Regions from separate parts of the Enterocloster sp. HCN-30185 genome, predicted to be linked through region 1. Evidence: predicted binding sites of a transcription regulator. Region 1 holds the regulator's gene; the other holds the start of a gene.

What was found. The regulator Rex, encoded in region 1, represses fermentation and respiration genes when NADH is low (regulators of the CRP and FNR family bind a similar motif). The targets are predictions, from matches to a motif close to ATTGTTAANTANTTAACAAT.
Region 2: a site for Rex is predicted at 4,897-4,916, ahead of fucO (lactaldehyde reductase). Genes of this name have one in related genera too.

The regions. Positions count from the first base shown of each region.
Region 1 covers NZ_JBBKBT010000004.1:249,241-256,567, reverse strand. Annotated here, with positions in the region: gene WKT10_RS07030 (sensor histidine kinase) at 310-687, shown strand; gene WKT10_RS07025 (carbohydrate-binding domain-containing protein) at 888-2,858, shown strand; gene WKT10_RS07020 (hypothetical protein) at 3,165-3,395, opposite strand; gene abc-f (ribosomal protection-like ABC-F family protein) at 3,392-5,371, opposite strand; gene WKT10_RS07010 (redox-sensing transcriptional repressor Rex) at 5,547-6,212, shown strand; gene acpS (holo-ACP synthase) at 6,214-6,597, shown strand; gene WKT10_RS07000 (NAD(P)H-hydrate dehydratase) at 6,599-7,327, shown strand, end outside.
Region 2 covers NZ_JBBKBT010000006.1:115,048-122,374, forward strand. Annotated here, with positions in the region: gene WKT10_RS08860 (efflux RND transporter permease subunit) at 1-1,947, shown strand, start outside; gene WKT10_RS08865 (methyl-accepting chemotaxis protein) at 1,937-4,162, shown strand; gene WKT10_RS08870 (TetR/AcrR family transcriptional regulator C-terminal domain-containing protein) at 4,245-4,808, shown strand; gene fucO (lactaldehyde reductase) at 4,955-6,103, shown strand; gene WKT10_RS08880 (Na/Pi cotransporter family protein) at 6,417-7,327, shown strand, end outside.

The DNA of each region.
Region 1 (7,327 bases):
AATAACTACACGGAATCATGCATGATAGATGAGGCAGATGGATGGAGAGGAAGAAACGTGTGGTACCTAGGGAGGTCTGTGCGGCACGCCTTGAAAGAGGTAACCATTACATAAAGCAATGCTGAACGCACAGAAGTCAGCAGAGGTCATAGTAGCCGAGAGGTGAAGGACTGATGGTGTATAAATAAAGGAAAGAAAAAGTCCGAGTCGCATCAGAACTTCCAGCAGCAATCGAAAGGGCATTTTCGACCGTTCGAGTTTCAGATTGTTTAGGGGGGGTTTGTTCGTGCAATTATGTGCGGTAATTTGATGGATTGCTATAGTTCCATCTCTCCCATGGTATCCATGAAGTGGGAACAGAAGTCAATCCATAGTCTGCTCACGATTTTGCTGGATAATGCTGTAAAATATTCGGATGAAGACGGAACTATCCTTGTGACCCTTGAGAAAAAGAAAAACAGGATCCGGCTATCCGTTTTTAATACGACAAAATCTATTTCCAGAGAACAGATTTCTCATTTATTTGACCGTTTTTACCGTACAGACAGCTCCAGAAATTCTGAAACGGGAGGATACGGGCTGGGATTATCCATCGCAGCTTCAACCGTGGCAGCCCATGGAGGGAAGATCACAGCTGAAACAAAGGATGAAAAATCCTTACAGATTTCAATCTTATTTCCGGCATAAGGCCTTATCGGCACTCCGCACAAGTTTATCTGTGCGGATTTTTTATTTTTTAAAAGCTTTTTTAAGTTGAGTTAAGGTCTGCTCCTTATAGTAAGAAAATCAAAAATATCAGGAGGAACTTGTATGGCATACTATGAACTTCAGCAGGTGAAAACCACAAATATGGGGAGCTTATTTAAACTTACATAGGAGGCAGAAGAATGAGAAAAAAGCAAATCGCAGGTATTTTTATTACAGGTATTATTTTATTATCCGGATGCGCCAGAAGCAGCACGGAACCAGGCACAGTACAAAGTGCAGATGAAACCCGGACAGCCGAAAATGATCCGACGAATGAAAGCATGGAAACAGGGGAAAATTCCGAAAAAACCACATCTTTTGAAATAGATACATCCGATATGTTTTCTGACAGCGACAGAAATGTGGAATATAATGAAGCGGAAAGTACAATCATCCAGCTGTCCGATGAAGGTTCCTTCTGTGATACGGACACCGTTGTGATCGATCAGAATACGGTAACGATTACGGATGAAGGAACCTATCTTCTTTCCGGAAGCCTGTCAGACGGTATGCTCATTGTAAATGCCGAAACTACAGATGAAGTACATCTGGTATTTAACCAGGCAGCCATTTCCAATCAGGATTCGGCGGCGGTCTATATTGCGTCTGCCGATAAAGTGTTTCTTACGCTGGCAGATGGTACAGAAAACGCCGTATCAAATGGAGGCGTCTACGCAGACATTGATGAGGATACGATCGATGGGGCAATCTTCTCAAAAGCCGATCTGTTGTTCAACGGAACGGGAAAACTTATAGTAACCGCAGCAGCCGGACACGGGATTGTGTCAAAAGCCGATCTGATCTTTGCTGATGGCAGCTATGAGATTTCGGCGGCTGAGCATGGGATTGAAGGAAAAGACAGTGTGCGCATTGCTGAGGGAACGTATGAAATCCTTTCAGGAAAAGATGGAATTCACTCTGAGAATGATGAAGATGAAACTCTTGGATTTATCTATCTGAAGGATGGAATATTTAAAATCCAATCCCAGGGTGACGGGATCAGCGCTGGAAACTGGCTGCTGGCAGAAAATGGAACCTATGAAATAACTACAGGACAGGGAGGCGTTTCCGCAGAAGAAAAAAACAGTCTGGAACAACACAAACAGGAGGAGCAGGAAAAAAGTGCGAAAGGTATAAAGGCCGGAGCACAAATGCTTTTGAAAGAGGGAACGTATTGTTTGGATACAGAAGATGATTCAATCCACTCTAATGGAGATGTTTTTATCACCGGAGGAGATTACACTCTGTCTTCCAGAGATGATGGAATCCATGCAGATGACGGAGCTGCCATTTCCGGAGGCAGTATTAAGATTTCAGAAAGCTACGAAGGAATAGAAGGTTTGACGATCGATATTACAGGAGGACAGATCGATATTACAGCATCTGACGACGGTGTGAATGCTGCCGGAGGCAGAGACGGAAGCAGTATGGAAAAAGGACAAGATCCGTTTGTATCTATGGAAGGAGCCTATATTTCAATTTCAGGCGGCAGTCTGAGAATCAACGCGTCAGGAGATGGGATTGATTCAAATGGAGATCTTATGATTTCCGGTGGAGAAACCTATTTATCCGGACCGGTCAATGGTGGAAATAGTTCATTGGATTATAATGGAAAAGCAGTGGTCACAGGAGGAATTTTTGCTTCATCAGGCGCATCCGGTATGGCACAAAACTTTGATCTATCTTCTACCCAGGGGATAATAATGGTTACTTTGAATCCGCAGGAAGCCGGAACGCAGATCGCCCTGAAAAACAGTGACGGCACAGAGCTTTTATCCTGGAAAGCAGAAAAAGAATATTCATCTGTCCTCATTAGCAGCCCGGATATCAGACAGGGAGAAAGCTATTCATTAACAGCCGGTACGGAGGAGAAAATGATTACTATGGACAGTCTTGTTTACGGCGCCGATATTCCTGAAAATGGAAAGGCTCCCGTTGGCAGTGAGACTCCTAAAGGCGGTAGGGGGCCTGAGAACGGCGAAGTTCCCACAGGCGGGAGAGCGCCCATGGAAAGGGAACCAGCGGAGAATGGTAAAAGACCCGGAGAAATGGACAATAAACCGGGAATGGGAGAAAAACCCGATAATGAAAATAAAAAAGAAATCCAGTAAATGTGTGGGATGTATAGTTGACACAGGAAGAATATTACGGTAGCCTTCTGAAAAAATGAAAGAAATATTTAGAGCAGCTGGCAGGACAATACCCTGTCCGTGAAACAGAAGATGGTATTCATCCGATGGGGAAGCAGCCATTAAGGGGATTTCATAGAGAAAAAAATTAGTAAGATTTACACGGAATGAACTGCAGAGGTTGACAGCAGAAATTCAGATCCTATCGTAAAAAAGGAAACTGCGGTCATTTTCATGACCGCAGCCTATGAAGACATACTCCCGGGAGGTTCCCGCTTTATCAATAACCTACAATGTTTTTTTTCGTTCATCCTCTTCCTGACCTGGATCGTCCCCATGCTTTAATACCCTTGCCATCAGCGCCATAGCATAAAACAGGACGGAAAAGAAGAGGATCGAAAAAGCCACAGCCATCAGTGTATTTTTGGAAGCCCCGGTAAGAGCCAGAATAAAAAACAGGAGAACAAGCCCTGCAAGGAGAAGGACTCCAAGAAGAGCCAGAATACGTTTTAATTTCATTCCTCTGCCAGCGCCTCCCATAATTCGTAAAGTTTTTCCAGTTTTTCACTGATGGAATCCTTTTCTTTGTTCAGCTCCATCAGTCTGGACACATCGGTATAGACTTCTTCCAACGCCAGCAGCTCATTGATCTCGCTGTCTCTTGTTTCTAACTGGTGGATGGCGTCTTCGGTCTTTTTAAGTTCATTCTGACGTTTGCGGATCCTGGCCTGCTCTTCCTTCTGAGCCTTCCAGTCAAGCTTGGCCCCTGTATCTGAAGCAGAAGAGGAGGCAGCGGTACCGGAAGAAGCTCCCGTTCCGGCATCAGCCGGACGGCCTAAAGCTGATTTTGGAGCCTCAGAGCCTCGTCCTGCAAAAAATGCAGCCTCCACATCCTCCTTTTTCTCCAGATAATAATCATAATTGCCAATATAATTTATAAAGGACTGTCCGGTCAGATCCAGAATCCGGGTAGCGGTGCGGTTGATGAAATAGCGGTCATGGGACACGTAAAGCACCGTTCCTGTATATCGGTTTAATGCACTTTCCAGAATCTCCTTTGAGGTAATGTCCAGATGGTTGGTGGGCTCGTCAAGGAGCAGGAAATTGGCGTCAGAAAGCATAAGCTTTGCAAGTGAAACGCGGCCCCGTTCGCCGCCGCTTAAATCCTTGATCAGCTTAAACACATCATCACCGGTAAAGAGGAAAGAAGCAAGGGTATTGCGGATCTGAGTGTTGTTCATATTGGGATAGGTATCCTGGATTTCCTGAAACAGGGTTTTATCCATGTGGAGGACCTGATGCTCCTGATCGTAGTAGCCGATATGAACCTTGGCGCCCAGGCGGATTTCTCCGGCATCAGCAGGGATCAGGCCGTTTATGATCTTAAGAAGCGTGGTCTTTCCGGTACCGTTATTTCCGATAACCGCAATCCGTTCCCCACGTTTGATTTCAAAGCTGCCATGTGTAAATAATGTCTGAGTATCAAAGGACTTGCTTAAGTCTGTGACGGTGAGTACATCATTTCCGCTGACTACGTCCGGTTCCAGACGGATATCCATGGAATCGTTGATTTCCACTGGCTTTTCCAGACGCTCGATTTTATCCAGCATCTTTTCCCGGCTTTCTGCCCTTCGGATGGATTTTTCACGGTTAAATGATTTTAATTTGGCAATGACCGCTTCCTGATGGCGGATTTCCTGCTGCTGATTTAAGTAAGCACGGATCTGTGCGTCTCTGAGCATGGCTTTTTTATCGCTGTAGGCGGAGTAATTGCCGGAAAAAACAGTGGCGGTGCCATTGTCCAGCTCGATGACCTTTGTAACCACACGGTCCAGGAAATACCGGTCGTGGGCCACGATGATCACGCTTCCTGAATAGCCCTTTAAATAGGTTTCCAGCCATGCAATAGACTCCATATCCAGATGGTTGGTGGGCTCGTCCAGAAGCAGGATATCGGGTTTGGTTAAGAGAAGCTTGCCTAAGGATACACGGGTTTTCTGGCCGCCGGAGAGCGCCTGGATGGGCTTTGAAAATTCATCCTCTGAAAATCCCAGACCCTTTAATACCCCCGTAATTTCACTGCGGCAGGCGTAGCCGTTTTCCAGCTCGAACGCGTGGTTTAAGCGGCTGTATTCGGAAAGCATAGCCTCCAGTTCTTCACCGGAGGCAGATTTCATGGACTGTTCAAGGTTTCGTAGACGCTCCTCCATTTCAAGGATAGGCCGCTTTACCTCTAAAAGAGCGTCATAAATGGTCTCAGCGCCCTCCAGATCCTGATGCTGGGCCAGATATCCGATGGAAGCGCCCTTGGCCCAGGTTACACTTCCCTCATCTGGTGCCAGATCACCGATGATGATCTTTAAAAGAGTGGATTTTCCCGCGCCGTTAATCCCTACGACAGCGGCTTTTTCATGTTCCTCTATATGAAATGAGACCCGTTTGAGGATATGGTTATCTCCAAAGGACCGGCTGATGTTGCTGCATGACAGGATCATTTCAAAACTCCTTTTTTAGCATAAATTCTATGTTTTTTGCATAATATGCACCAATCAGTATAATATAGGAACATATTTTTTTCAAGAACATCCTGAAAGTGATTTGACATTTTTTTAACGCCCGATTATAATAGAAAGCATTAGATTGAATCATATAAGGAGAGGGTGGCACAGGATGGAACGCAAGGAAATATCGAAAGCGGTTATTTCGAGACTGCCCCGCTATTACCGCTATCTGGGGGAGCTGATTGAAGAAGGAGTGGAGCGTATCTCTTCCAATGAACTGAGCAACCGCATGAAGGTTACAGCTTCTCAGATCCGCCAGGATCTGAATAATTTCGGCGGCTTCGGACAGCAGGGCTATGGCTATAATGTAAAATATCTGTACTCGGAAATTGCAAAGATTCTGGGAATCGACCAGCAGCACAATCTGATCATCATCGGAGCCGGAAATCTGGGACAGGCAATCGCCAATTATACAAATTTTGAACGGAGAGGTTTTGTGATCAAAGGGATGTTTGATATCAATCCCAAGCTGATCGGTCTGGTGATCCGCGGGATTGAAATCCGGTCCGTGGACGATCTGGAAAGCTTTATAAAAGAGAATGAGATCCAGATCGCGGCTCTTACCATACCAAAGACAAAGGCTCCCGAGATTGCGGATCGTCTGGTAGCAGCAGGAATCAAGGCAATCTGGAATTTCGCCCATACGGATCTTGTTGTACCGGAGGATGTAGTTGTGGAAAATGTGCATCTGTCTGAAAGTCTGATGCGGCTGTCCTACCGGGTATGCAGTATGCTGGACCGGGATGAAAAAAACGAACGCACAGGAAGCAAGTAGGATGATACTGGGAGTTGGAACCGATCTGATCGAAATAAAGCGCATGGAAAAGGCCTGCAGGAGGCCTCATTTTGTCGCTCGCACATTTACGGAGACGGAAAGCCGGCAAGCGAAGGGGTCTGCCTCTAAGCTGGCCGGCTCTTTTGCTGTGAAGGAGGCCGTGGCAAAGATGTTCGGCACCGGGTTCCGGGGATTTATGCCCGGAGATATCGAGGTGCTTCGGGATGAGCTTGGAAAACCCTATGTCAATCTTTACGGCGGCGCTAAAAAGCGATCTGAGGAAATGGGGCTGACACAGATCCATGTGTCTATCTCCAATACAGAGGATTTTGCCATGGCATTTGCAGTGGGCGAAAAGGAAACGTCCGCAGAGAGGAGAACATGATATGAGAACCCTTCTGACAGGTAGAAAGATGAAAGCAGTGGATCATTACACCATCCATGAGGTCGGGATTCCTTCCCTGGTTTTAATGGAGCGGGCAGCTTTGGCGGTCGCAGACTGCGCATTAAAGGCAGCCCGAGCATTTGCCGCACACAGTCCGGTCTGGGCGCTGTGCGGTGTGGGAAATAATGGAGCGGATGCAGCGGCGGCAGCCCGGATGGTTTATTTAAAAGGACTTCCTGCAGTTATTTTTCTGGCCAGTTCAGAGGAAAAGGCGACAGAAGAATTAAAGCTCCAGCTTTCCATTGCCAGGAAGCTGGGGATACCTGTAAAAAAATGGGAACTTATGAAAGAGGAAGCAGAAAACTGCGGGATTCTTTTCGACGGCCTTTTCGGTGTGGGATTAAGCCGGGAAATCCAGGGAGAATACAGAGCCTGTATGGAGCTTGCAGCAGAGATTCTTAAAGGGAATGGAAAAACAAAGCCATGGTGCATTGCTGTCGATATTCCTTCCGGGATCCATTCCGGTACGGGAGCGGTGATGGGGATTGCTCTGAAAGCAGATGAAACCGTAGCCTTTGGCTGGGAGAAGATTGGAACTGCCGTATATCCGGGAAGGGACTATGCGGGAAATGTTACGGTTGCAGACATCGGTTTTCCTGAGGAGGCCTTAAGGGCAGAGCCGGAAGAGGAGGATCCGATCTCTATGGCGTATGCCTGCGAGGAAAGCGAT
Region 2 (7,327 bases), on a different contig from region 1:
GGAACCGCACGGGTGATGGTAAAGGATGTAAGTCTTTATGAGGCGAAGCAGTATAAGGATCAGATAGAGGCTGTGGACGGAGTGGATCAGGTACTCTGGTGTGATGCTGCCGTTAATATTTATGCAGGAGAGGACTTTATCTCCATGGATGACATAGAGGATTACTATAAGGATCGCTGTGCAGTAATGGATATTACTTTTGATGAAGGAGATACGGCCAAGAGAACTTCCCGTGCTGTGGATGAGATCCGGGATCTTTTAGGGGAAAAGGGCTGCTATACCGGGATGGCCGTGCAGAACAAATCCTTAAAGGAAAATATAGAAAGCGAAATGCAGCTGATCATGCTGGTAGCGGTGATCATGATTTTTACGATCCTATGTATTACCACGGCCGCCTGGTCCGAACCGTTCCTGTTTTTGATCGTTATGGGCGTTGCCATTCTTTTAAATCAGGGAACCAATATTTTTCTAGGAACTGTATCCTTTCTTACCAACAATGTGGCTATGGTGCTGCAGCTTGCAACGTCCATGGATTATTCCATTTTCCTGTTGGATGCATTTGAAAGGGAGAGGAAAAAGGGGCTGGGAAACAAAGAGGCCATGACAAATGCCATTGACGCTGCCATCAACTCTATTTTTGCCAGCAGCCTTACTACCGTAGTAGGCTTTCTGGCTCTCGTATCCATGAAGTTCAGCATTGGTTTTGATATGGGACTGGTGCTTGCAAAGGGGATTGTATTCAGTCTTCTTACTGTGGTATTTTTTATGCCGGCCATGATCTTGAAGTTTGCAGACTGGAATGAAAAGACGGCTCACCGTCCCTTTCTTCCGGCGTTTAACCGTTTAAGCCGGGGAATTTACCGGTTTCGCTATGCGGCCTTGATCATTATGGCTCTTTTGGTGCCTCCGGCTTATGTGGCCCAGGGGATGAATGATTATCTTTACGGAAACAGTGCAGTGGGTGCCAGTGAGGGAACAAGGGTTTATGAGGATGAGAAGGAGATAGCAGCCATTTTCGGGCGGAGCAATATGCTCTTGGTGATGTATCCAAACACCTCCATGGTGACGGAAAAAGCACTGTCCGGGGAGCTTGAGGATCTTCCCTATGTAAAAAGCGTCACTTCCATGGCCAATACGCTTCCGGAGGGTATCCCTGAGGAATTTCTTCCATATTCTCTTACCAGTGAGCTTCACAGGGGAGATAAAGGCAGGATGCTGGTGTACATCCGTACAAAGACAGAGAGCAGGGAAGCATTTCAGGATACAGGGAAGATTGAAGAAATTGTAAAGAAATATTATCCGGAGGATTCTTTTGTGCTGGGAGAAACTCCCTCTACTATGGATATTAAAACCTTTATTACAGCCGATAATACACGCGTAAATATCCTGTCCCTGCTGGGCGTATTTTTAGTCGTCATGTTCAGTTTCCGTTCTCTTTTGGTGCCGGTGATCGTTATGATCCCCATTGAGGCGGCTATTTTCCTGAATATGGCAATGCCGTATCTGGCCGGAGATACCATGGTATATATGGGATATATCATTGTGAGCAGTATTCAGCTGGGAGCCACTGTGGATTATTCTATCCTGCTGACGAACAGCTATATGGCATGCCGAAAAGAGATGGAGAAGAAAAAAGCCTGCATTCAGGCAGTGAAAATGTCGTGTACTTCCATTTTTACCTCAGGAACTATTATGATTCTGGCCGGTTATATTATTCATTTTATATCGAATACGGCTGCCATCGGAGATCTGGGGCATCTGATCGGCCGTGGAGCTCTTTTCAGTGTGATCCTGGTGCTGACAGTGCTTCCGTCCCTTCTTGTTCTCTTTGATTCGATCATTACAAGAAAAGAATGGGAACGGATACGAAAGAAGTTTATGGGAAAGCGGCGTTCTTTGACAGACAGCAAAATGGAAGGAATGGAGGCGAAGAGCAATGAAAAGTAGAAAAAGACAGATGATGGCAGCTGTTCTTGCAGCTGTGGTTACAGCCGGAAATGCGCCCCTGTCCTATGGCGCTCCGGCTGCAGTGGAAACGGATGAGACCATGTATGTGAATCTGGATGTTTACGGAAAGGCTCAAAAGGTAAATGTAGTAAAGAGCTGCAGTTTAAACGGCGTCACAGATTTTACAGATTATGGAAATTATCTGGCGGTGGAAAATATGTCAACTCAGGATGAACCGCAGCTGGGAGAGGGGGAAGTGGTCTGGAAGCTTCCGCCGGATCGCAGGGAACGCTTTTACTATAAATGTACGCTGGATCAGGAGCAGACAGCGCTTCCGTGGAATTTTGATGTGTCCTATAAGCTCAACGGGGTTCCCACAGACGGGGAAAAGCTGGCCGGAGCTTCCGGGCTGGTGGAAATTCACATAAAGGCTGAGCCTAATGAACAGGCAGATCTGTATTACCGTAATAATATGCTTTTGCTGGTGGCAGTTCCCGTGGATATGTCCAAGTGCTTCAGCGTGGAGGCAGAGGGATCTCAGACCCAGAATATGGGGGAGCTTACAGCGGTTGTATTTACAGCTCTTCCGGGGGAAGAGGGGGATTATACGGTGCGCATCGGTTCGGATTCCTTTGAGACAACGGGAGTCATCATGGCAATGACGCCGGGAACGGTGGAGGATCTGGAGCATATTAAGGATTTAAAAGAGGCAAAGGATACCTGGCAGGATGCGGGAGATGAACTGTATGATAGCTTAGAGCAGATGGCTCAGTCCATAGAGGATATGAGGGGCGGAGTTGATCAGATGCAGTCCGGCCTGAATGCAGCAGAGAATGCAAGGCAGAAATGGAGCAGCTCAAAGGACGCCATACTGGCAGGAAACGATCGGTCACTGGAATCCCTCAGGGCTATGTCCGGCCAGCTGGAAACCCTGGTGCCTCATCTGCAGACGGCAAAGGAAGAGGCAGAGATCGTACATAAAAGTATGGGCGACATTGTGGGAACACTGGGAGAGATGCAGGAGCCTCTGGGAAAGCTGTATACAAGACTGAGAAATATTAAGAGCAGTACGGCTTCGATGGGAGAACAGCTGCCGGATCTGAGAGACGATCTGGGTTATCTGATAGAAACGAACGCATCTTTTCAGGTGCAGACCACAGAGGCTTTGGAGGCTCTGGGACAGCTGATTGGGGAGCTGGAGGAATATGATGATGAGGCCTTGGAAATAGAAGTGCCAGAGATTGAAATTCCAGAGGATCAGGGAGAGGAAGAGTTAGAGGAACCGGAAGCTTCGGAACCGGAGGGCTCAGAGAAACCAGAGGAGTCGGAGGAGCAGGAGAAGCCGGAGGGCTCAGAAGAACCGGAGGCACCGGACGCTTCGGAACCAGAGAAAGACGAAAACTTGGAAATCAATGAGCCTGAGAACGAGAATACCGGCAGCCAGACCATCAGCCGTGCGGTTGTTCCAAAGGCACAGATTGAAAAACGAGAGGTGCCTTTTGTGGCTTCTTCAGGCTCCCAGCTGCAGCAGCTGATGCAGATGCTCCGAAAAATCGACAAAGACAGCCGGAAATTTACCCAGACAGCAGGAAACTTGATGGAGGATATTTCCGATTCTGCCCAGTACAGTGCGGATCTGGTGGACAATATGGACTTTCTTATTGAGGATCTTACGGCGCTCCATGATTCGTTGGATACATACTATCCGGATCTTCAGAGCGCATTGGACGATATGAGTGCACTTACGGAAAGAACCACGGAGGCTTTAAACAGCACTACAGATACCCTGACACTGGTTCAGAATACGCTTAAAGCCTCCAGCGACGAGATGGATGTGGCAGCAAAAGACAGCCTTATGGCAAGTATGGAGCTTTTAAATAAAAGTCTGAATGTGCTTGACAGTACAGCCGGGATCCGTCGGGCCGGCCGTACCATGAAGGATGTGATCGACAGCCAGCTTGATAAATTCGATACGGAAAACAGATTCCTGTTTATGGATCCGGACGCGGAAAAGGTATCCTTTACATCTTCTAAAAATCCGGAACCCAGAACCCTGCAGGTTGTGCTCCGCACAGATGAGATCAGTTTGGAGAATGAGGAACACAAGACGCTGGACGCAGAAACAGAGGAGCCGGAGGTAAGTCCTCTGAAACGGATGTGGAACGTACTGGTAAAAATGTGGCGTTCTCTGGTGGACATCTTTAAAAACAGATAGAAAAGCAGCTGATTTTCTGGTATGCTTAAGAAAGAGCAGGCGGTACTCTCTTTGCACAGCAGTGCCGGAAAGGATGAGCTTCATGGAACTTACAAAACAGGAGAAAACAAAATACCGGCTGGCAGCTTCGGTGAAGGAGTGTATGAAGACTGCTTCGGTAGATAAGATAACCGTAAAAAATATTGTGGAAGGCTGCGGCCTTACCCGCCAGACATTTTACCGGAATTTTCTGGATAAATACGACTTAATTAACTGGTATTTTGACAAGCTGGTTCTTCAGTCCTTTGAGCAGATCGGCATGGGGCATACTGTGGGAGAAAGCCTGACACAGAAGTTTGCGTTTATCCGTGCAGAAAAGGTCTTCTTTACGGAAGCATTTCGAAGCGATGACCGCAATTCCGTAAAGGAACATGATTTTGAGCTGATCCTTCAGTTTTACAGGGATCTGATCAACCGCAGAACCAGCCGTCCCTTAAGTGAAGAAATACAGTTCCTTCTTGAGATGTACTGCCGCGGTTCCGTCTATATGACTGTAAAATGGGTTTTAGGGGGCATGAAGGACTCGCCTGAGGAAATGGCTAAAAAGCTGGTAGAAGCCCTGCCCCCCAAGCTTGCCAGAGTATTTGACGAATTGCAGCTTTTGTAACATCTGCATAAACCATTTTGTGACAATTCACAAAAAAGACATAGAAAGTGACAGACTACCCTGTTTGTCACTTTTATTTTTTTCAGGCGCTGTTATAATATTAACAAACAGGGAAGATCCTGAGAAAGAAAAGGAGAAGAGGAACCATGGCAAACAGAATTGTATTAAATGAAACTTCTTATCACGGTGCAGGTGCAATTGCAGAGATTGCAAATGAAGCAAAGGCAAGAGCCTTTAAGAAAGCATTCGTATGCTCGGATCCTGAATTGATCCGTTTTAACGTGACAAAAAAAGTGACAGATGTTCTGGATGAAGCAGGCCTGTCCTATGAGATTTACTCCAATATAAAGCCGAATCCTACGATTGAAAATGTACAGACCGGCGTAGCCGCTTTTAAGGCATCCGGCGCTGATTATCTGATCGCCATCGGCGGAGGATCCTCCATGGATACGGCCAAGGCCATTGGAATCATCATTGCAAATCCTGAGTTTGAGGACGTAAGAAGCTTAGAGGGTGTTGCTCCTACCAAGAACCCGTCTGTTCCGATCATTGCAGTTCCCACTACAGCAGGAACCGCAGCAGAGGTTACGATCAACTATGTTATTACAGATGTGGAGAAAAAGCGCAAATTCGTATGCGTAGATACACATGATATCCCTGTAGTAGCAGTAATTGACCCGGATATGATGGCTTCCATGCCAAAGGGTCTGACGGCATCTACCGGTATGGACGCTTTAACCCACGCCATTGAGGGATACACAACAAAGGGCGCATGGGAGATGACCGATATGTTCCACTTAAAGGCAATCGAGCTGATCTCAAAATATTTAAGAGGCGCCTGCGAAAATACAAAGGAAGGCCGCGAGGGTATGGCTCTGGGCCAGTACATCGCCGGAATGGGCTTTTCCAATGTAGGACTTGGTATTGTCCACTCTATGGCGCATGCTCTGGGCGCTGTATATGATACACCTCACGGCGTTGCAAATGCCATCCTTCTGCCGACTGTTATGGAGTATAACGCCCCCTGTACGGGAACCAAGTACAGGGACATCGCTATTGCCATGGGCGTAGAAGGAGCAGAGAACATGAGCCAGGAGGAATACCGGAAGGCTGCCGTAGAGGCTGTAAAGAAGCTGTCTGCAGATGTAGGTATTCCCGCTGACTTAAAGGAAATCGTTAAGCCTGAGGATGTAGATTTCCTGGCGCAGTCTGCAATGGATGATGCCTGCCGTCCCGGCAATCCAAAGGATCCGACCTTTGAGGATATCAAGGCGCTGTATCAGTCACTGATGTAACGATCATATCACAGAAAGGGGCTCTGGTTTTCAGAAGGAAACCGGAGCCTTTTTACATATAATTTACACAGACTTTACATTACCTCAGGGAAACTATATTGACTAGAAATGAAATATCCCGTATAATGAGAATACGTAAACAAAAGGTAAAAAAAATGTAAAAAAAGGGAAAAGAGGACAGAGACATGGTGGAGCGTATCTGCTGCGGTATACAGGCTATGTCTTATATTTTGTGCCTGTTTTGATGGATAAATGGATATTATCCGAAAAACGATATCAAATGTCTCTGAATCTGAACCAAAAAGGAGAAATCATGGGATTTGAATTGCTTTTAGGACTTTTAGGCGGCCTGGCACTGTTCCTTTACGGAATGCAGATGATGAGTACCAATCTGGAAGCGGCAGCCGGAAACAAGATGAAGCAGATCTTGGAGCGTCTGACCTCCAACCGTTTTCTGGGCGTTTTAGTGGGAGCTGTGATCACGGCGCTGATCCAGTCCTCATCCGCTACCACGGTTATGGTAGTGGGCTTTGTTAACTCCGGTCTGATGACTTTAAATCAGGCTGTATGGGTTATCATGGGCGCCAATATCGGTACGACCATCACAGGTCAGCTGATCGCTCTGGATGTTGGAGCTCTGGCTCCTCTGATCGCCTTTGTCGGAGTAGCCATCCTTGTATTTGTAAAGAATAAGAAGATCCAGCATATTGCCGGTATTGTTGCAGGCATCGGCGTACTCTTTATTGGTATGGATATGATGAGCTCTGCAATGTCTCCTTTAAGAGAAGAACCGCAGTTTGTGGAAATGATGACGAAATTCAGCAATCCGCTTCTGGGCATTCTGGTAGGCGCAGGCTTCACGGCGCTGATCCAGTCCTCCTCCGCGTCTGTCGGTATCTTACAGGCTCTGGCCATGAGCGGCGTCATTGATCTGTACAGCGCGGTATTCGTTCTGTTCGGACAGAACATCGGTACCTGTATTACGGCAGTTCTGGCTTCCATTGGAACGACCCGCAACGCAAAGCGCGCTACAGCGATCCATCTGCTGTTTAACCTGATCGGTACAGTGGTATTTGTTGTATTAAGCCTTGTAACTCCATTTACAGATGTGATGATCAGCCTGGCTCCGGGAAATCCCATGGCGCAGATTGCAAATGTCCATACGGTATTCAATCTGGGAACGTCCCTGCTTTTGCTTCCCTTCGGCAGTGTGCTGGTTAAGAT